DNA from 4 places in the Serratia rhizosphaerae genome. Region 2 is predicted to be linked to each of the others. Evidence: predicted binding sites of a transcription regulator. Region 2 holds the regulator's gene; each other region holds the start of a gene.
The links. Region 2 encodes PurR, which represses purine synthesis genes. Its sites were predicted from a motif close to CANGCAAACGTTTGCNTG; they were not measured.
Positions count from the first base shown of each region.

Region 1: a site for PurR is predicted at 2,603-2,620, ahead of guaB (IMP dehydrogenase). Genes of this name have one in related genera too.
Region 3: a site for PurR is predicted at 2,448-2,465, ahead of gcvT (glycine cleavage system aminomethyltransferase GcvT). Genes of this name have one in related genera too.
Region 4: a site for PurR is predicted at 2,498-2,515, ahead of carA (glutamine-hydrolyzing carbamoyl-phosphate synthase small subunit). Genes of this name have one in related genera too.

Region 1 covers NZ_CP041764.1:3,509,335-3,514,166, forward strand. The annotation lists gene FO014_RS16350 (glycoside hydrolase family 31 protein) at 1-1,101, shown strand, start outside; gene xseA (exodeoxyribonuclease VII large subunit) at 1,135-2,511, opposite strand; gene guaB (IMP dehydrogenase) at 2,681-4,144, shown strand; gene guaA (glutamine-hydrolyzing GMP synthase) at 4,269-4,832, shown strand, end outside.
Region 2 covers NZ_CP041764.1:4,943,401-4,948,232, reverse strand. The annotation lists gene cfa (cyclopropane fatty acyl phospholipid synthase) at 1-88, opposite strand, end outside; gene punC (purine nucleoside transporter PunC) at 431-1,636, opposite strand; gene punR (DNA-binding transcriptional activator PunR) at 1,758-2,690, shown strand; gene purR (HTH-type transcriptional repressor PurR) at 2,710-3,735, opposite strand; gene cydH (cytochrome bd-I oxidase subunit CydH) at 4,122-4,211, shown strand; gene sodB (superoxide dismutase [Fe]) at 4,279-4,832, opposite strand, start outside.
Region 3 covers NZ_CP041764.1:3,203,241-3,208,072, reverse strand. The annotation lists gene gcvP (aminomethyl-transferring glycine dehydrogenase) at 1-722, opposite strand, end outside; gene gcvH (glycine cleavage system protein GcvH) at 814-1,200, opposite strand; gene gcvT (glycine cleavage system aminomethyltransferase GcvT) at 1,232-2,329, opposite strand; gene ubiI (FAD-dependent 2-octaprenylphenol hydroxylase) at 2,832-4,031, opposite strand; gene ubiH (2-octaprenyl-6-methoxyphenyl hydroxylase) at 4,090-4,832, opposite strand, start outside.
Region 4 covers NZ_CP041764.1:1,400,015-1,404,846, forward strand. The annotation lists gene carB (carbamoyl-phosphate synthase large subunit) at 1-1,107, opposite strand, end outside; gene carA (glutamine-hydrolyzing carbamoyl-phosphate synthase small subunit) at 1,126-2,274, opposite strand; gene dapB (4-hydroxy-tetrahydrodipicolinate reductase) at 2,744-3,565, opposite strand; gene FO014_RS06610 (MFS transporter) at 3,719-4,832, opposite strand, start outside.

The DNA.
Region 1 (4,832 bases), 1.4 Mb from region 2:
GAATACGAAGTGTGGGATGGCGAAGCGCGCTGCCACGGTTTTGGCCGGCCGATCGCCATCAAGCATATCCGCCCGGTGATGCCGTTGCTGATGATGCGCGCCTCGATGGAGGCCCAGCAGCGCTTTGCCCCCGGCCTGCGGCCGTACCTGATTTCCCGCTCCGGCTGCGCCGGCATGCAGCGCTATGTACAGACCTGGAGCGGCGATAACCGCACCAGCTGGCAGACGCTGCGTTACAACATCCGCATGGGGCTGGGGATGAGCCTGTCCGGGCTGTATAACGTCGGTCATGACGTCGGCGGCTTCTCCGGTGATAAGCCGGACGCCGAGCTGCTGGTGCGCTGGGTGCAAAACGGCGTGATGCATCCGCGTTTTACCATTCACTCCTGGAACGACGACGCCACGGTGAACGAGCCCTGGATGTACCCGGCGGCGACGCCGATGATCCGTCAGGCGATCAACCTGCGTTATCAGCTGATGCCGTATCTGTATACGCTGTTGTGGCAGGCCTGCGCCGAGGATGAGCCGATGCTGCGGCCGACATTCCTCGATCACGAGCAGGACAGCCGCGTCTGGTGCGAGAACGACGACTTTATGCTGGGGCGCGATCTGCTGGTGGCCAGCGTGGTGGAGCCGGAGCAGCGTGAGCGTACGGTATATCTGCCGGATAACCAGGCGGGCTGGTACTGCTTCTACAGCGGCCAGTGGTTCAGCGGCGGACAGAGCGTGACGCTGCCGGCGCCGCTGGAGCGTTTGCCGCTGCTGGTGCGGGCCGGCGCCGCCTTGCCGCTTTCGCGCCGTCTGGCACACGTTGACGTGGCGGCGGATGACCAGCGTGAACTTAAACTGTTCCCGCTGCAGCAGGGCGAGCGCTCAGGGCTGCTGTTTGAAGACGACGGTGAGAGCGACGCCTGGCGGCAGGGCGGCGCGCTGTGGCTGCGCTGGCAGATGCAGTGCGACGCAGAGCGTATTGCGCTGACGTTTAGCCATGAAGGGGATTTCCGTCCGGCGTGGCGGCGGCTGGCGGTGACGCTGCCGGCGGCGGAAACGCGCGAGCTGTGGATCAACGGGGAGCGGGCGGGCGGCTATTCGCTGAGCTAAACAAACGGGCGCCGTCATGGCGCCCGCTGAAGACTATTCCGCCGCGCGTTTCTTGCGCGGCTTGCTCACTTTTTTGATGGTTTTCACTTCGCTTTCCAGCCAGCCGTCCTGCAGACGGGTTTTCAGGATTTCGCCCACCTGCGCCTGTTTGGTGGTTTTCAGCACCTCGCCGCGCGGGGTTTGCGTCACGCTGTAGCCGCGCGCCAGCGTTGCCAGCGGGCTGACCGCCTCAAGCTGGCTGCAGGCCACGCCGAAGCGCTGGCGGTAGCCGCTCAGCTGACGTTCCAGCGCCTGCTGCAGCCGGTATTCCTGCTGTTGAATACGCTGCTGACAGCGGTGAATGCGCCCCAGCGGCTGCACCTGATTCAGACGCTGCTGCAGGCGCTCGCTGCGGCGTGACGTCAGACGTAGCTGATGCTGCATGCCTTCTTCCAGCCGGCGCTGCAGTTTGAACAGCAGCGTCTGCTGACGCGCCAGCCGCAGGTGCGGGTGCTGTTGCTGCAGGCGGTGGTGCAGGCGGCTGAACTGCTGCTGACGCTGCGCCAGGTAGTAGTCCATCGCCATTTCCAGCCGCTGCTGCTGCGACTGCAGCTGACGCAGCAGCTCCAGCTGATTGCGGCTGACCAGTTCGGCGGCGGCGGAAGGCGTGGGGGCGCGCAGATCGGCGACGAAATCGGCGATGGTGACGTCGGTTTCATGGCCGACGGCGCTGACCACCGGGATATGGCTGGCGAAAATCGCCCGCGCCACGCGTTCGTCGTTAAAGCTCCACAGATCTTCCAGCGAACCACCGCCGCGGCCGACGATCAGCACGTCGCACTCATCGCGCCGGTTGGCGGTTTCAATCGCCCGGACGATTTGCAGCGGCGCGTCCGCGCCCTGTACCGCGGTGGGGTAGATGACGATCGGCAGCGACGGATCGCGCCGCTGCAGCACCTGCAGAATATCGTGCAGCGCGGCGCCGCTGGCGGAGGTGATCACGCCGAGGCGTTTGGCCGGGCTGGGCAGCGGCTGTTTAAACTGCGGGTCGAACAGCCCTTCGGCCGCCAGCTGCTGCTTCAACTGTTCGAACTGCTGCTGCAGCAGGCCGTCGCCCGCCGGCTGCATGCTTTCGGCGATCAGCTGATAATCGCCGCGCGGCTCATACAGCGTGATGCTGGCGCGCACCAGCACCTGCTGGCCGTTTTGCGGACGGAAATTAACGCGGCGGTTGCTGTTGCGGAACATCGCGCAGCGTACCTGAGCACGGTCGTCTTTCAGCGTGAAATACCAGTGGCCGGAAGCGGGCTGGGAGAAGTTTGAGATCTCGGCGGAGAGCCAAATCTGCCCCATCTCCATTTCCAGGAGTTGTTTAACCGTCTGATTCAGGCGGCTTACGGTAAAAATGGATGGTGCGGTAGGTAGCGACATGTGACCCAGATCAAATTTCAAAACAACCACTTAATTGACTGATACTACATGCCTCAAACAGCTAATCAAGAGTTTTTGTAAGAAAGTGCTGGAGGCAACCGATTCCGCTCTGTATAATGCCGCGGCAATATTTTATCTTTTCCGCATCCACCCTGGTGAGATATTGCCCATGCTACGTATCGCTAAAGAAGCTCTAACGTTTGACGACGTTCTCCTGGTTCCAGCCCACTCCACCGTTCTGCCGAACACCGCAGAATTAGGCACTCAGCTGACCAAAACCATCCGCCTGAATATCCCTATGCTGTCCGCAGCAATGGATACCGTTACCGAATCCGGCCTGGCTATCGCACTGGCGCAGGAAGGCGGCCTCGGCTTCATCCACAAAAACATGTCTATTGAGCGTCAGGCTGAAGAAGTCAGCCGCGTGAAGAAACATGAAAGCGGCGTAGTTACCGACCCGCAGACCGTCACCCCGTCCACCACGCTGAAAGAAGTCAAAGAACTGACCGAACGTAACGGCTTTGCCGGCTACCCGGTGGTGACCGAAGACAACGAACTGGTAGGCATCATCACCGGCCGCGACGTGCGCTTTGTGACCGACCTGAACCAAGCGGTGACCGCGGTCATGACGCCGAAAGATCGTCTGGTGACGGTGAAAGAGGGCGAGGCGCGTGAAGTGGTGCTGCAAAAAATGCACGAGAAGCGCGTTGAGAAAGCGCTGGTGGTTGACGAAAGTTTCCACCTGCTCGGCATGATCACCGTAAAAGATTTCCAGAAAGCAGAACGTAAGCCTAACGCCTGTAAAGATGAGCAGGGTCGCCTGCGCGTTGGCGCGGCGGTCGGCGCCGGCGCCGGCAACGAAGAGCGCATCGACGCGCTGGTCGCGGCAGGCGTTGACGTGCTGCTGATTGACTCCTCCCACGGCCACTCCGAAGGCGTGCTGCAGCGCATCCGTGAAACCCGCGCCAAATACCCGGATCTGCAAATCGTCGGCGGCAACGTCGCGACCGCAGCCGGCGCCAAAGCGCTGGTTGAAGCCGGCGTCAGCGCGGTGAAAGTGGGCATCGGCCCTGGCTCCATCTGTACTACCCGTATCGTGACCGGCGTCGGCGTACCGCAGATTACCGCTATCTCCGATGCGGTTGCAGCGCTGGAAGGCACCGGTATTCCGGTCATCGCCGACGGCGGCATCCGCTTCTCCGGCGATATCGCCAAGGCGATCGCCGCGGGCGCATCCTGCGTGATGGTCGGCTCCATGCTGGCGGGCACCGAAGAATCTCCGGGCGAAATCGAGCTGTATCAGGGCCGTTCGTTCAAGTCCTACCGCGGTATGGGCTCGCTGGGCGCGATGTCCAAAGGCTCTTCTGACCGTTACTTCCAGACCGACAACGCGGCGGACAAACTGGTGCCGGAAGGCATCGAAGGCCGCGTGGCGTACAAAGGCATGCTGAAGGCCATCGTACACCAGCAGATGGGCGGCCTGCGCTCCTGCATGGGCCTGACCGGCTGCGGCACCATCGACGAACTGCGCACCAAGGCGGAATTCGTACGCATCAGCGGCGCCGGCATCCAGGAAAGCCACGTGCACGATGTGACCATCACCAAAGAGTCACCAAACTACCGTATGGGCTAACCCACGGCAGAGATGTTTATGCGTAGCGGCGTGGCATATCACGCCGCTGGCCCCGCAGAGAGCGGGGCCGTCACCACGCGCTTATTGTTGTTTTTTCTCCTTTTGTTGCTGGAATTCGCCTCACATGACACAAAATATTCATAAGCATCGCATTCTTATTCTGGACTTCGGTTCGCAGTACACCCAACTGGTTGCCCGTCGCGTGCGCGAAATCGGCGTTTACTGCGAGCTGTGGGCCTGGGACGTCAGCGAAGAGCAGATCCGCGAATTCAACCCGAGCGGCATCATCCTTTCCGGCGGCCCGGAAAGCACCACCGAACATAACAGCCCGCGCGCGCCGGAATACGTCTTCAACGCCGGCGTACCGGTGCTGGGCGTGTGCTACGGCATGCAGACCATGGCGATGCAGCTGGGCGGCCACGTACAAGGCTCCAACGAGCGTGAGTTCGGCTATGCGCAGGTGGAAGTGACCACCGAAAGCGCACTGATCCGCGACATCGAAGACGCCATCAGCCCGGCAGGCAAACCGCTGCTGGACGTGTGGATGAGCCACGGCGACAAAGTCACCGCCATCCCGTCCGACTTTGTGACCGTTGCCAGCACCGACACCTGCCCGTTCGCCATTATGGCCAACGAAGAAAAACGCTTCTACGGCGTGCAGTTCCACCCGGAAGTGACCCATACCCGT
Region 2 (4,832 bases):
CTATATCGGCCATGCTGAGCATTTCATGGGCGATACGATACCATTGGTTGTCCTGGATGCTCAGATCTTCTAAACACGATGAACTCATTTAGTTTCTCCATCACCTTTCTTCTGACTTATGGCTACCAGAAAAAGCTTAGCCAATTTTGGTAGGCACATACGTATACCTGCGGAAGATTGCACCCGCGGCGTCCGATATCCGACATGAACAGAGGAAAATTCAAAGAGAAGCCCGTACCGACTGGCAGGGTAAACTCATCAATAAAATAAAAAAGTGACGCCATTGGCGACCACGAAACGCCACGGGTTAATACGAGATGTTGCTATGTTATTTTTAGCGCTTTTTTGAGTATAGGCCTGCCGAGACGCTTACTCAACCGTAAATCGTGCTCGGCAGACATGTCATTTAAGTGAATATTATTACTGGTAATTATGACGCAGAGTTAGCATGCTGGCGTCGTTCGGCGTCTTGCCGTCGTACACCGTTGCCGCGCTGCAGCAGATAGCCGGCGGCGGCCAGCGCCACCGTGGCGACCATCACCGTCACCGTCGCCAGCAGCGGCTGGGTGATATAGGTGGAGACCAGCATACTGGCGACAAAACACAGGCCCAGCTGCAGGGTGTTCTGCAGCGCCGCCGCTTTACCGGTGCTTTCCGGGAACGGCGTCAGCGCATTCGCCACCACGATCGGGTAGGTGGCGCCGTTAACCAGCGCCATCAGGCAGAATGGGATCAGCAGTGTGGTCAGCGTCGGCGTGGTCAGCGTGGCGACCAGATACAGCGCCACCATGCTGACGGCGTATATGAGGAGTAGCCACGGCAGCAGCGTATTGCCGTTCGTGCGGCTTAATGCGGCGCGGCAGCCGAACCCCCCGAGCAGAAACGCCAGCGTCTGCGGCACATAGCTCAGGCCGATATCGTTCGGGCTGTAGCCCATATTGCCCAGAATAAACGGCGAGCCGGTCAGCCAGGCGAAGAAACCGGCTGAGCAGGCGGCGTACACCAGCACGTTGCCGCTGTACAGCGGCGACTTCAGCAACTGCAGGAAACCGATGCCTGGCACCGCGCCTTCATCGGTTCGCGGACGCGGCTTGTCGCGCAGCAGCAGCGTCGGCAACAGCAGCAGCAGCGTAATGGCCAGCAGCACGGCGAAGATCGCGCGCCAGTTCAGGTGGTTCAGCAGCCAGGCGCCGACCAGCGGCGCCAGCGCCGGTGAGAGAGCGACCAACGGCATAATGGTGGCAAACACCTGGTTGGCGCGGCTGCCCGGGTAGCGGTCGATCACGATGGCCTGCCAGGTCACGGCGGCGGCGCAGACGCCGACCGCCTGTATAAAGCGCAGCGTCCACAGTTGCAGCGCGTTGTCCGCCCACATCATGCCGAGGCAACCCAGCCCAAACAGCGCCAGGCCAATCAGCAGCACCGGTTTGCGTCCCAGTTTGTCGGACAAGGGCCCCCACAGCAGTTGCGCAAAGGCAAAGCCAGCCAGGAAGATGCTCAGGCTGGCGCTAATGGCGCCGGGAGAAATCTGCAGATCTTTCTGCATCATGCCGAAGGCCGGCAGGTACATATCCGTGGCCAGAAAGCCGAGCATACTCAGGCCGGCCAGATAAAACATAAATCCAAAGTTTCGCATAGTGGTTCTCAGTCGTTATTTGTGATGCAGGTTTTCACGCCGCGCAGTGTATCCGGCTGGATCTCTGGTTGTGAAACGGTAATATTTGCATACTGGTTTGAAAATTTTTGCAGGCAAACGTATGTGGTCTGAATATTCACTGGATGTGGTCGACGCCGTGGCGCGTACCGGCAGTTTCAGCGCGGCGGCGCAGGAGCTGCACCGCGTTCCTTCCGCGGTCAGCTATACCGTGCGCCAGTTGGAGCAGTGGCTGGCGGTGCCGCTGTTTGAGCGGCGCCATCGCGACGTCATGCTGACGCCGGCGGGGGCGCTGTTTGTCCAGGAGTCACGCGCTGTCATCAAAAAAATGCTCGACACGCGCCGTCAGTGCCAGCAGGTCGCCAACGGCTGGCGCGGGCAGGTGAAGATCGCCGTCGATCTGATTGTTAAGCCGCAGCGCTGCCGACAGCTGGTACTGGATTTCTATCGTCATTTCCCGGACGTTGAACTGCTGCTGCAGCCGGAAGTGTTCAACGGCGTATGGGATGCGCTGGTGGATGGCCGCGCCGAAATGGCCATCGGCGCCACGCGCGCAGTGCCCGCCGGCGGCGGGTTCGCCTTTCGCGATATGGGCTTTATGAACTGGCTGTGCGTGGTCAGCGCCGATCATCCGCTGGCCGGGCTGAACGGCGCGCTCAGTGATGAACAGCTGCGTCCCTATCCGGCGCTGTTGCTGGAGGATACGTCGCGCAATCTGCCCAAGCGAGTGACCTGGTCGCTGGACAACCAGCGCCGCCTGGTGGTGCCGGACTGGGTGTCGGCGGTGGATTGCCTGCGTGGCGGTTTATGCGTCGGCATGGCGCCGGCGCACAGGGTGTTGCCGCTGGTGGCGCGCGGCGAGCTGGCGGTGCTGCAGCTGCACGAACCGTTTCCGCCCAGCGCCTGCTGTTTGACCTGGCAGCAACCTAATCAGTCGCCGGCCATCGCCTGGCTGCTGGATTATCTGGGGGACAGCGAGACGCTGAATCATGAGTGGCTGAGCGAAGAAGAGGAAGCGGGGCCGGCAGAGGAGTAGGCGCACCGGCCGGTCGCAATTAGCGGCGGTAATCGATAAAGGGACCGTCGGCCACGGAGCGCCGTTCGATCAGTTTAGGATGGACTTCGATCACCTGCGACTCCTCGCGCTTGCTGATAATGCGGTCCAGCAGCATGGTGAAGGCCATTTCGCCCAGGCGCTCTTTCGGCTGGTGCACCGTGGTCAGGGCCGGGGTGAAGTAGCGCGCGTTGCGCACGTTATCATAGCCGATCACCGAAATATCCTGCGGTACGCGCAGGCCCAGCTCGTCCGCGGCGCAAATGGCGCCCATCGCCATAATATCGCCGCCGCAGAACACCGCCGTCGGGCGGTGCTTTTGCGACAGGATCTGGTGCATTGCCTTATAGCCGGACTCCGGCTCGAAGTCGCCCTGGACGATCCACTCGTTGCGCAACTCGACATTGGCCTCCTGCAGGGCCTTCAGGAAACCCTGATGGCGGCCGCCGCCGGTGTTGCGCGACAGCTGGCCTGGAATGGCGCCGATCTCACGGTGGCCGCGCTCGATCAGATAGCGGCCCGCCAGATAGCCGCCTTCGAAGGCGTTATCGATAATGGTGTCGGTAAAGTCGCTGCGCGCCACGCCCCAGTCCATCACCACCATCGGAATATTACGGTGGTCTTCCAGCATGCCGAGCAGCTGATCGGGGTATTCGGAACACATTACCAGCAGGCCATCGACGCGCTTTTGCGCCAGCATTGCCAGATAGGCGCGCTGCTTGTCCAGATTGTTGTGCGAGTTGCACAGAATCAGGGTGTAGCCTTTGCTGTAGCAGCTGTTTTCCACGGCCTCAATCACTTCGGCAAAATAGGGGGCTTCGCTGGAGGTCGCCAGCAGGCCGATGGATTTGGTGTGGTTGACCTTCAGGCTGCGCGCAACCGCGCTGGGTGAATAGTGCAGCTCTTTAATGGCGGCCCAGACCGCCGCTTTAGTCTCTTCGGCGACGAAACGGGTCTTATTGATGACGTGCGAAACGGTGGTGGTGGAAACGCCCGCGCGTTTGGCCACATCTTTAATCGTTGCCATGTAAAGATGACTCCTGAACTCACATGTTTGCAGTATGTAAGCATGTTGTTAATCGTTTGCCTGCGCAGATCCTTCTCCAAAATCTCGAAAACGTAGTTTTTAGTTTGGAAGTCGTAAGCCGCTTGCTTGGTTTGGAGGGGCTTATTGGCCGGTACGCAGCAGTGAACTGCGAATTTTGGCGTATATTGCGCAAAAGTGGAAGAGGAAATCGGTATTATCCGCCAGGAATGCGGGCAATATTTTTATATTGGCCTCTTTTTTGCCGCAACACGATCGGGCGTTGCGCAAAATCAATGGGGAATGGCCGTGAACTGTGGGAAAATCATTTGACCCATTAACGCTGGGGGCTTTATGCTGGCGTCGCGAAACAGATAAGGGAGTTTCTGATGGAAACCGAGTTGAAATTGTCATTGTTCACCACCGTATGTGCGTTGGTGATGATTATCGCCTTTAGCTTTACCGCTGCGCTGAACTGATTGTTCTGCGAAATATAAAAAGGCGCAGTAATTACTGCGCCTTTTCTGTTTGCGGGTTAACCGGCGCTTATGCCAGATTTTCCGCCACGAACGCCCAGTTTACCAACGCCCAGAAGTTTTCCAGGTAGTTAGGACGCGCATTGCGGTAATCAATGTAGTAAGCGTGTTCCCACACGTCCACGGTCAGCAGCGGTTTGTCTTCACCGGTCAGCGGGGTAGCCGCGTTGGAGGTGTTGACGATCGCCAGTGAACCGTCTGCTTTTTTCACCAGCCAGGTCCAGCCTGCGCCGAAGTTGCCGACAGCGGATTTGGTGAACGCTTCTTTAAACGCGGCGAAAGAGCCGAAAGCCTGATTGATGGCATCCGCCACCGCGCCGGTTGGCTCGCCGCCGCCCTGAGGCGACAGGCAGTGCCAGTAGAAGGTGTGGTTCCACACCTGCGCCGCGTTGTTGAATACGCCGCCGGTCGAGGTTTTCACGATCTCTTCCAGGGTTTTACCTTCGAACTCGCTGCCTTTCACCAGGTTGTTCAGGTTCACCACGTAGGTATTGTGGTGCTTGCCGTAGTGGTATTCCAGCGTTTCAGCGGAAATGTGCGGTTCGAGAGCGTCTTTTGCGTACG
Region 3 (4,832 bases), 1.7 Mb from region 2:
ATTTTGCGGGATTTCAGTTCGGCCAGCAGCGCGCCGTAGTCGTGCAGCTCGCCGGTGGTGCCCACCTGCTGCAGCAGCACGCCGAACACTCCTTCCAGCTCCAGCACTTTTTCCGCTTTATCGACGATCACCTCAAAGTTGAAGGTTTCGGCGCGGGTACGCACCACGTCCAGCGTCTGCGGGTGCACATCGTCGGCGACGAAGAAACGGTTGGCGCCTTTCAACTTGCTGGCGCGCTTGGCCAGCGCCATTGCTTCGGCGGCGGCGGTAGCCTCATCCAGCAGCGAGGCAGAGGCCAGATCCAGCCCGGTCAGATCGAGCGTCACGGTCTGGAAGTTCAGCAGCGCTTCCAGACGGCCCTGCGACACTTCCGGCTGATACGGCGTATAGGCGGTGTACCAGCCCGGATTTTCCAGCATGTTGCGCAGGATCACCGGCGGCGTCAGCACCGAGCTGTAGCCCATGCCGATATAGGATTTGTAGCGCTGGTTCTGGCCGGCGATCGCCTTCAGTTCGGCCAGCGCCTGATGTTCAGTCACCGCATCGCCAACCGGCGGCGGCCCCGGCAGCTGAATATCTGCCGGCACAATCTGTTGGATCAGCGCGCTGAGCGAGCGGGCGCCCACCGCCTCCAGCATCTCTTGCTGTTGCTGTGCAGAAGAGCCGATATGGCGTTCAATGAACGCTTCGCTGTGTTCAAGTTGGCTGAGTGTCTGAGTCATTGCGACAAATTCCTGAATGCTTACGTGGTACGGGATGTAGCCTTAATAACTAAAACGCCCCGACGCGTCGGCGTGCGGGGCGTGGTAACCATTACTCTTCGATAGACGCCTGATAACCGGCGGCATCGAGCAGCTTGCCGAGCTCCGCTTCGTCAGAGGCCTTGATGCGGAACAGCCAGCCGTCAGCGTAAGGATCGCTGTTGACCAGCTCCGGCGAGCCGTCCAGCTCTTCATTCACCGCGATGATTTCACCGCTGATTGGCGCATAGATGTCGGACGCGGCTTTCACCGACTCCGCCACCGCGCAATCTTCACCGGCGGCGAGCTTGCGGCCCACTTCCGGCAAATCGACGAACACCATATCGCCCAGCAGTTCCTGCGCGTGTTCGGTGATGCCCACTACATATTCGCCATTGCCTTCGCTACGCACCCACTCGTGAGAGGTGGCGTATTTCAGTTCAGTTGGTACATTGCTCATCGCCCGCGGCTCCTTCAAATAAAATCAATCATTAATCAATCAGTGACTTACCGGCACGTACAAAACCGGGCTTGGTGACCTTCACCGGCATTTCACGGTTGCGGATCTGCACGATGGCCTGGTCGCCGATGCCGGCCGGCACCCGCGCCAGCGCGATGCTGAAGCCCAGCGTCGGCGAGAACGACCCGCTGGTGATCGCCCCTTCGTGCGTCTGGCCCGCTTCATCGGTGAAACGCACCGGTAGCTCATTACGTAATACGCCCTTTTCCGTCATCACCAATCCGACCAGTTGTTCGGTGCCCTGCTCGCGCTGCTGTTCCAGCACGTCGCGGCCGATGAACTGACGGTCCTGCGGCTCCCAGGCGATGGTCCAGCCCATATTGGCCGCCAGCGGCGATACGCCTTCATCCATCTCCTGACCATAAAGGTTCATTCCGGCTTCCAGACGCAGCGTATCGCGCGCGCCGAGGCCGGCCGGCTTCACGCCCGCAGCCAGCAGGCGCTGCCAGAAGTCGGCCGCCTGCTCTGTCGGCAAGGCGATTTCATAGCCGGCCTCGCCGGTATAGCCGGTAGTGGCGATAAACAGCTCGCCGGCCTGTACGCCGAAGAACGGTTTCATACCGGCCACCGCCTGCTGTTGTTCCGTATTGAACAAAATGGCCGCGCGCTCTTTAGCCTGCGGCCCCTGCACCGCGATCAACGCCAGGTCGTCGCGCACCTGCAGCTCTACGCCGTACGGCGCGGCATGCTGTTCAATCCACGCCAGATCTTTGTCGCGCGTGGCGGAGTTAACCACCAGGCGGAAATAGTCTTCCGTCAGGAAGTAAACGATCAGATCGTCAATCACGCCGCCGGAAGCGTTCAGCATGCCGGTATACAGCGCCTTGCCGGGCTGGGTCAGTTTGGCGACGTCATTCGCCAGCAGATAGCGCAGGAACTCCCGGGTGCGGGCGCCGTGCAAATCGACAATCGTCATGTGGGAGACATCGAACATGCCGGCGTCCTGACGCACGGCGTGATGCTCATCAATCTGCGAGCCGTAATGCAGCGGCATCATCCAACCATGAAAATCGACCATGCGAGCGCCGCATGCCACGTGCTGCTCATACAGTGGGGTTTGCTTTGCCATCTTATCCCTCTTTCCACAATGTCCCCGTCATCATGCCGGCCGCATGGCGGCTGGCGGAATACATTCCGGGGTTGAAATGCCGTGCGAAACCGTGGCGAAAAAAGGCGCCAATCAGCACGACGCAAACGATACCCTTTACCCGAACTTATCACCGAACGTCGTTTTTAACCATAAGTTAAAATAGGCTCAGCCCGGCGTGCGGGAGGGAAAGTGTCGTGCTAGTGTGCAGAGTTTTTCACTGTAAAAATGCGTCTTAAGGCACAAAATTAACAATTAAAGCGGCAAATATCCGATGTTATATAACAAACATGCCGCCACGGAAGGGATTATGGCCTTTGGCTTTTTTTGTTCGGATAAAAAAAACTAATGATTAATCAGGCGTTAAATTAGATTATTTCAAATGAAGGGTAATATAAGGAAAATTGATGACTGAAGGCCTAAAAAAACAGGGGCGCCGTGATAGCGCCCCCGATGCCAAATAAGATATTTCGCGGCGGCAGTCTTACGCCAGCCACTCCGGCAGGTCGTTTAACCCCATCGCCTGGCGCACCAGTTTCGGCTTGACGCCCGGCAGGCTGTCGGCCAGCCGCAGGCCGACATCGCGCAGCAGCTTCTTGGCCGGATTATTGCCGTCAAACAGCTCACGGAACCCCTGCATGCTGGCCAGCATCACCGCCGCGCCGTGCTTGCGGCGGCGCTCATAACGTCGCAGATACAGGTGCTGGCCGATATCCTTGCCCTGCCGCTGCAGGCGCTTCAGTTCAGCGATCAGCTCTGCGGCGTCCATAAAGCCCAGGTTGACACCCTGCCCGGCCAGCGGGTGTACGGTATGCGCCGCATCCCCTACCAGCGCCAGACGATGGTCGGCAAAGCTGCGGGCGTAGCGTCCGGTCAGCGGGAAGGTCAGCCGCTCGCTTTCCAGCGTACAGCGCCCCAGACGCATATCGAAGGTCATGCTCAATTCGCGGTTAAACGCCTCCGGCGACAGCTGGCTGAGCCGTTCGGCCTCCTCCGGCGCCACCGACCAGACGATCGAGCACAGGTGCGGGTCGCCAAACGGCAGGAAGGCCAGAATCCCGTCGCCGTGAAACACCTGACGCGCCGTAGCCTGATGCGGCTCTTCGGTACGAATCGTGGCGACCAGCGCGCTGTGGCGGTAATCCCAGAAGGTCAACGGAATATCGGCGTGCTGACGCAGCCAGGAGTTGGCGCCGTCCGCGCCCACCACCAGACGTGCGCTGAGCATGCGGCCGTCCTCCAGCGTGATAAAGGCGTCGTTCTCGCCCCAGGCGACCTGTTTTAACGCCGCCGGCGTCAGCAGCGTGACGTCCGACAGCGTCTGCGCCTTGCGCCACAGCGCCTGCTGGATCACGTTGTTTTCAACAATATGCCCCAGATGGCTGAAGCCGCACTCATCGCCGCGGAAGGCGATTTTGCCGAAGCTGTCGCGATCCCATACTTCCATCGCATTGTAGGCGCTGGCGCGCAGCTGCAGAATATCGTCCCAGACGCCAATCTGTTGCAGCAGGCGCTCGCTGGCCGCATTAATGGCGGAAACGCGCAGCGCCAGCTGCTCCGGAACGCCCTGCTCCGGCTGCCGGTGCTCCAGCACCGCCACGCGCAGGCCGCTGCCCTGCAGGCCGCAGGCCAGCGCCAGTCCCACCATACCGCCGCCGGCGATAACCACATCGAATGATTGCATGCTGCTAAATTCCTTAAAAACGCCTTAAATAACGGGGAGCGACATCGCGGCCATCGGCCTAGCGCTCGACCCAGCCCAGGGTGCGTTTGGCAAAGGCATCGCGCACCACGGGCAAATGTTCCATCGCCACCAGGCCCAGATTACGCCCAACCACCAGCGGCGCATAGCGGTTGGCGAATAATTTGATCAGGCCGTCGGTCACGCCGATGGTTGCCTGCTGGTCCTGCTGCCGCCGCTGCTGATAGCGGCCAAGCACCGCGTAGGCGCCGAGATCCTCGCCGGCCTGCGACGCTTCCGCCACGGTTTCCGCCAGCGACATCACGTCGCGCAGCCCCAGGTTGAAGCCCTGCCCGGCGATTGGGTGCAGCGTCTGCGCCGCATTGCCCACCAGCGCCAGACGGTGGGAAACGTGCTGCTGCGCGGTCAACAGACTCAGCGGGTAGCTGTGGCGCTTGCCGACCTGCAGCATCCGCCCCAGACGCCAGCCGAACGCCTGCTGCAGTTCCTGCAGAAAACGCGCGTCGTCCCAGCCGTCCACCCGTTCACGATCGTCGCGGTCATGACACCAGACCAGAGAGCTGCGCCCCTGCGACATCGGCAGCAACGCCAGCGGCCCGTGGCGGGTAAAGCGCTCAAAAGCGCGGCCCTGCGGGTCCTGCTCGCTGGTCACATTAGCGATAGTGGCGAACTGCGGGTAGTCCTGCTGCCGCCACTGCACGTTGCAGGCGCGCGCCAGCGCGGAACGCGAACCGTCCGCCGCAACCATCAACTGGCCGCTCAGGCGCTGCCCGTTATCCAACA
Region 4 (4,832 bases), 1.6 Mb from region 2:
GCCGGCGAACTTCTCAAAGTTGAAGCGAGGAATTTTGGTGACCACGTAGTCGATGGACGGCTCAAACGACGCCGGGGTGCGGCCGCCGGTGATGTCGTTCATCAGCTCATCCAGCGTATAACCCACCGCCAGCTTGGCGGCGATTTTGGCGATCGGGAAGCCGGTGGCCTTCGACGCCAGCGCCGAGGAACGCGATACGCGCGGGTTCATTTCGATCACGATCAGGCGGCCGGTTTTCGGGTTCACCGCAAACTGTACGTTGGAGCCGCCGGTTTCCACGCCGATTTCACGCAGTACCGCCATCGAGGCGTTACGCATGATTTGATACTCTTTGTCGGTCAGGGTCTGCGCCGGCGCGACGGTAATCGAGTCGCCGGTGTGGATGCCCATAGCGTCGAAGTTTTCAATCGAACAGACGATGATGCAGTTGTCGTTCTTATCGCGCACCACTTCCATCTCGTACTCTTTCCAACCGATCAGCGATTCATCAATCAGCAGTTCGTTGGTTGGCGACAGATCCAGGCCGCGCTCGCAGATTTCTTCAAACTCTTCGCGGTTATAGGCGATGCCGCCACCGGTGCCGCCCATGGTGAAGGACGGACGGATAATGCACGGGAAGCCGACATCTGCGGCCACCGCCAGCGCTTCCTCCATGGTGTGCGCAATGCCGGAACGCGCGGTGTCCAGGCCGATTTTCTTCATCGCCACGTCAAAACGGCGGCGGTCTTCCGCCTTGTCGATCGCATCGGCGGTCGCGCCGATCATCGTCACGCCGAACTCTTCCAGCACGCCCTGACGCTCCAGCTCAAGCGCGCAGTTCAGCGCGGTCTGGCCGCCCATGGTCGGCAGCACCGCATCCGGGCGCTCTTTTTCGATGATTTTACGCACCACTTCCCAGTGGATCGGCTCAATGTAGGTCGCATCGGCCATTTCCGGGTCGGTCATGATGGTCGCCGGGTTGGAGTTCACCAGAATAACGCGGTAACCCTCTTCGCGCAGCGCCTTGCAGGCCTGCGCGCCGGAGTAGTCAAATTCACAGGCCTGGCCGATAACGATCGGGCCAGCGCCGAGGATCAGGATGCTTTTTATATCAGTACGTTTTGGCATGGTTGTTATGGCTCCTGATTATTTAGCGTTGGAACGGTGAGACTCAATCAGTTCGATAAAGTGATCGAACAGCGGCGCGGCATCGTGCGGGCCAGGGCTGGCTTCCGGGTGGCCCTGGAAGCTGAACGCCGCTTTGTCGGTGCGGTGAATGCCCTGCACCGTGTGGTCGAACAGCGACTTGTGCGTCACGCGCAGGTTGGCCGGCAGGTTGTTCTCATCCACCGCAAAACCGTGGTTCTGCGCGGTGATCATCACCGTATTGTTGTCCAGATCCTTCACCGGATGGTTGCCGCCGTGGTGGCCGAGCTTCATTTTCACCGTCTGCGCGCCGCTGGCCAGCGCCAGCAGTTGGTGGCCCAGGCAGATGCCGAACAGCGGGATGTCGGTGGTCAGGAACTGCTGAATGGCGGCGATCGCGTAGTCGCACGGCTCCGGGTCACCCGGGCCGTTGGACAGGAAGATGCCGTCCGGATTCATTTTCAGCACCTCATCCGCCGGGGTCTGCGCCGGCACCACCGTCAGGCGGCAGCCGCGATCGACCAGCATGCGCAGGATGTTGCGCTTCGCGCCGAAATCATAGGCCACCACGTGGAACGGCAGCTCGGATTCCGCTTTGGCTTCCGGCAGCTCGCCGGCCAGCGTCCAGCTGCCCTGACGCCAGCCGTAGGCTTCCTGCGTCGTCACTTCTTTTGCCAGGTCCATGCCTTTCAGGCCCGGGAAGGCTTTGGCCTTCTCCAGCGCCAGCGCGACGTCCGGCGCGTCGCCGGCGATGATGCAGCCGTTCTGTGCGCCTTTCTCACGCAGCAGACGCGTCAGCTTGCGGGTATCGATATCGGCAATCGCCACAATATTGTTGCGCTTGAGGTAGTCGGACAGGTTTTCTTCACTGCGGTAGTTGCTGGCAATCAGCGGAAGGTCGCGAATGACCAGGCCTTGAGCGTGAATAGCGGAGGATTCTGCGTCGGAAGCATTGGTGCCGACATTGCCGATATGAGGATAAGTAAGAGTAACGATCTGGCGGGAATAGGAAGGATCAGTGAGGATTTCTTGATAACCGGTCATCGACGTATTGAAGACCACTTCCCCCACTGCCGTACCCTCTGCCCCAATGGCCCGACCGTGGAATTGGGTTCCGTCTTCCAGAACCAATAGCGCTGACTTAATCAAAACACCCTCCGAGGAATAATAAATCACAATATTTGCATATTAATTCAGATATCGCGATCTAAATCAATGCAAAAACCGCCCTCAAGGCTAATTTTTGGCAAATTGGGCGCATTTTAATGATGGGCACCCCGTTTGTCTACTTAAAGCGCCATTTTTTCACTTATTTTTACTGACTACGCGGTTTAATAGGCTTCACAGCCACAAAAACACAGCTAAACCTGAGCGAGTAAACGGTTGCCAGATAGGATGTGGTAAAACGGGCGATTTAATACGCTAAAAACAGGCTTTAATCGTTTAACAGTGAAGAAAAGGGAGGTTTTAAAGGCACAAACTCACATAAATAGTAATGATGGTGCAAAAATACAACCAACACCATATTTATCATGTTAAAAAAAAGGACAATAAAAATATTGTCCCAGTATCATAGCCATACGATCAATATAACCACATCACACGGATATAAAAACCATTACAACTGGTCTAATCCCAGCACATCTCGCATATCAAACAGCCCATTATCACGATCAGACAGCCAAACTGCCGCGCGAACGGCGCCATTGGCAAAGGTCATCCGACTGGAGGCCTTATGGGTGATCTCAACCCGCTCGCCGATATCGGCAAACATCGCGGTATGTTCACCGACGATATCGCCGGCACGAATGGTGGCGAAGCCAATACTCTGCGGATCGCGCTCACCGGTGTGGCCTTCGCGCGCATAGACGGCGCACTGCTTCAGGTCGCGCCCCAGCGCATCGGCAATCGCTTCGCCCATCGCCAGCGCGGTGCCGGACGGCGCATCCACCTTGTGGCGGTGGTGAGCTTCAACAATTTCAATATCGGTATAGTCGCCCATCACTTTGGCGGCTTTTTCCAGCAGCTTCAGCACCACGTTGACCCCGACGCTGAAGTTGGCGGCGAACACAATACCGATCTGCTGCGCAGCGGCGTTAATGGCCGCCTTGCCGGCATCGTCAAAACCGGTGGTGCCAATCACCATCGCCTTATGGTGGGAAACGCAAAACGCCAGATGCGCCAACGTGCCTTCCGGACGGGTAAAGTCGATCAGCACATCAAAGTCATCCGCCACCTTGGCCAGATCGTCGTTAACGATAACGCCAAGCGCGCCGACGCCGGCCAGTTCGCCCGCATCCGCCCCGACTAACGAGGAGCCGGCGCGTTCCAGCGCCGCCCCGAGCACCACGCCCTGCGCCTGCTGCACCGCCTGAATCAATTGACGCCCCATACGGCCGCCGGCGCCCACAACCGCCATGCGGATCTGTGAATCAGTCATACTTCGCTCTCTTATCAATGAAATGCCTATCCCAGGCTATCGGATCAGGTTAACCGCCCCGCCGGTTCATCGCCAGAGGATTTCCATCATGATAAGAAATTTATGATATCGCCGGGGGGTTATCAGTAACGCTATATCCCCACGGCTACATAATCATGCAGTTTGCGACGGTGCCACCAGCGGTTTACCCGCCCGCGCCGTTAGCGGGCTGCCGCTCAGGGTGAAGGCGGCAATCACGGTAAACAGCAGCGCAATGCAGCCGAGCATCAGGTAGGCGGTTTTAAAGCCGTACGCCACATACATCATCCCCGCCGCATAGGACATACCGATGGCGGAAAACTGTTTGAAAAAGCAGAAGCCGAACAGGTAGATCGACGCGGACAGCTTCACGTCAAACTGGGTGGTGATGTATTTGAAAATGCCCACCAGCAGGAACGGCACTTCAAACATATGCAGCGTCTTGAGCACGATCACCGCCGTCACCGAATCGGCAAATGAAGAGCCGATAATGCGCAGCGACATGATTGCCCCGGCGATCAACAGCGCATTCTTGCCGCCGATACGGTTAATGATCAGCGGTGCAAAAAACATAATGAAGGCATTGAGGAATTCGCCCAGCGTGGTGACATAGCCAAATGCCTGCGTACCACTGTGGCGGTCGCGGAAGAAAGAGGTGAAGAAGTTGGCGAACTGCTGATCGAACACGTCATACACACAGGCGACGCCGACGATATACATCACCAGGAACCAGAACTTGCGCATCCGCAGCAGCCGCAACGCCGAACGCAGGCTGACCGGGTTCTTGTTCAGCGCCAACCCTTCCGCCACCGCGACCGTGCCGCTTTTTTCCGGCCGAAACAGGCACAGCAGCAGCGCCAGAATCAGCGTGCAGCCGGAAGCCAGCCACAGCGAAAACTGATTATTAATGGTGAAGGTGTAGCCGACGATTGAGGCGCAAATCGCCCAGCCGATACAGCCGAACAGCCGCACCCGCCCGTATTCAAACTGGCTGCGCCGGCTGACCTTTTCCACATAGGCTTCGATCGCCGGCGAGCCGCCGCTGGCCACCAGCCCCAGATAGAGGCCGCACAGCAGCGCGCCGACGATAAAATGGCTCTGCAGCAGCGGCGAGATCACGTAGATAAACAGCGGCGCCAAAAACATCAGCAGTACGATGATCAACCACAACAGATGTTTCTTCAGGCCGAAGCGGTCGGTAATAAAGCCGAACACCGGCTGGCACACCAGCGCAAAGAACGCCATAAAG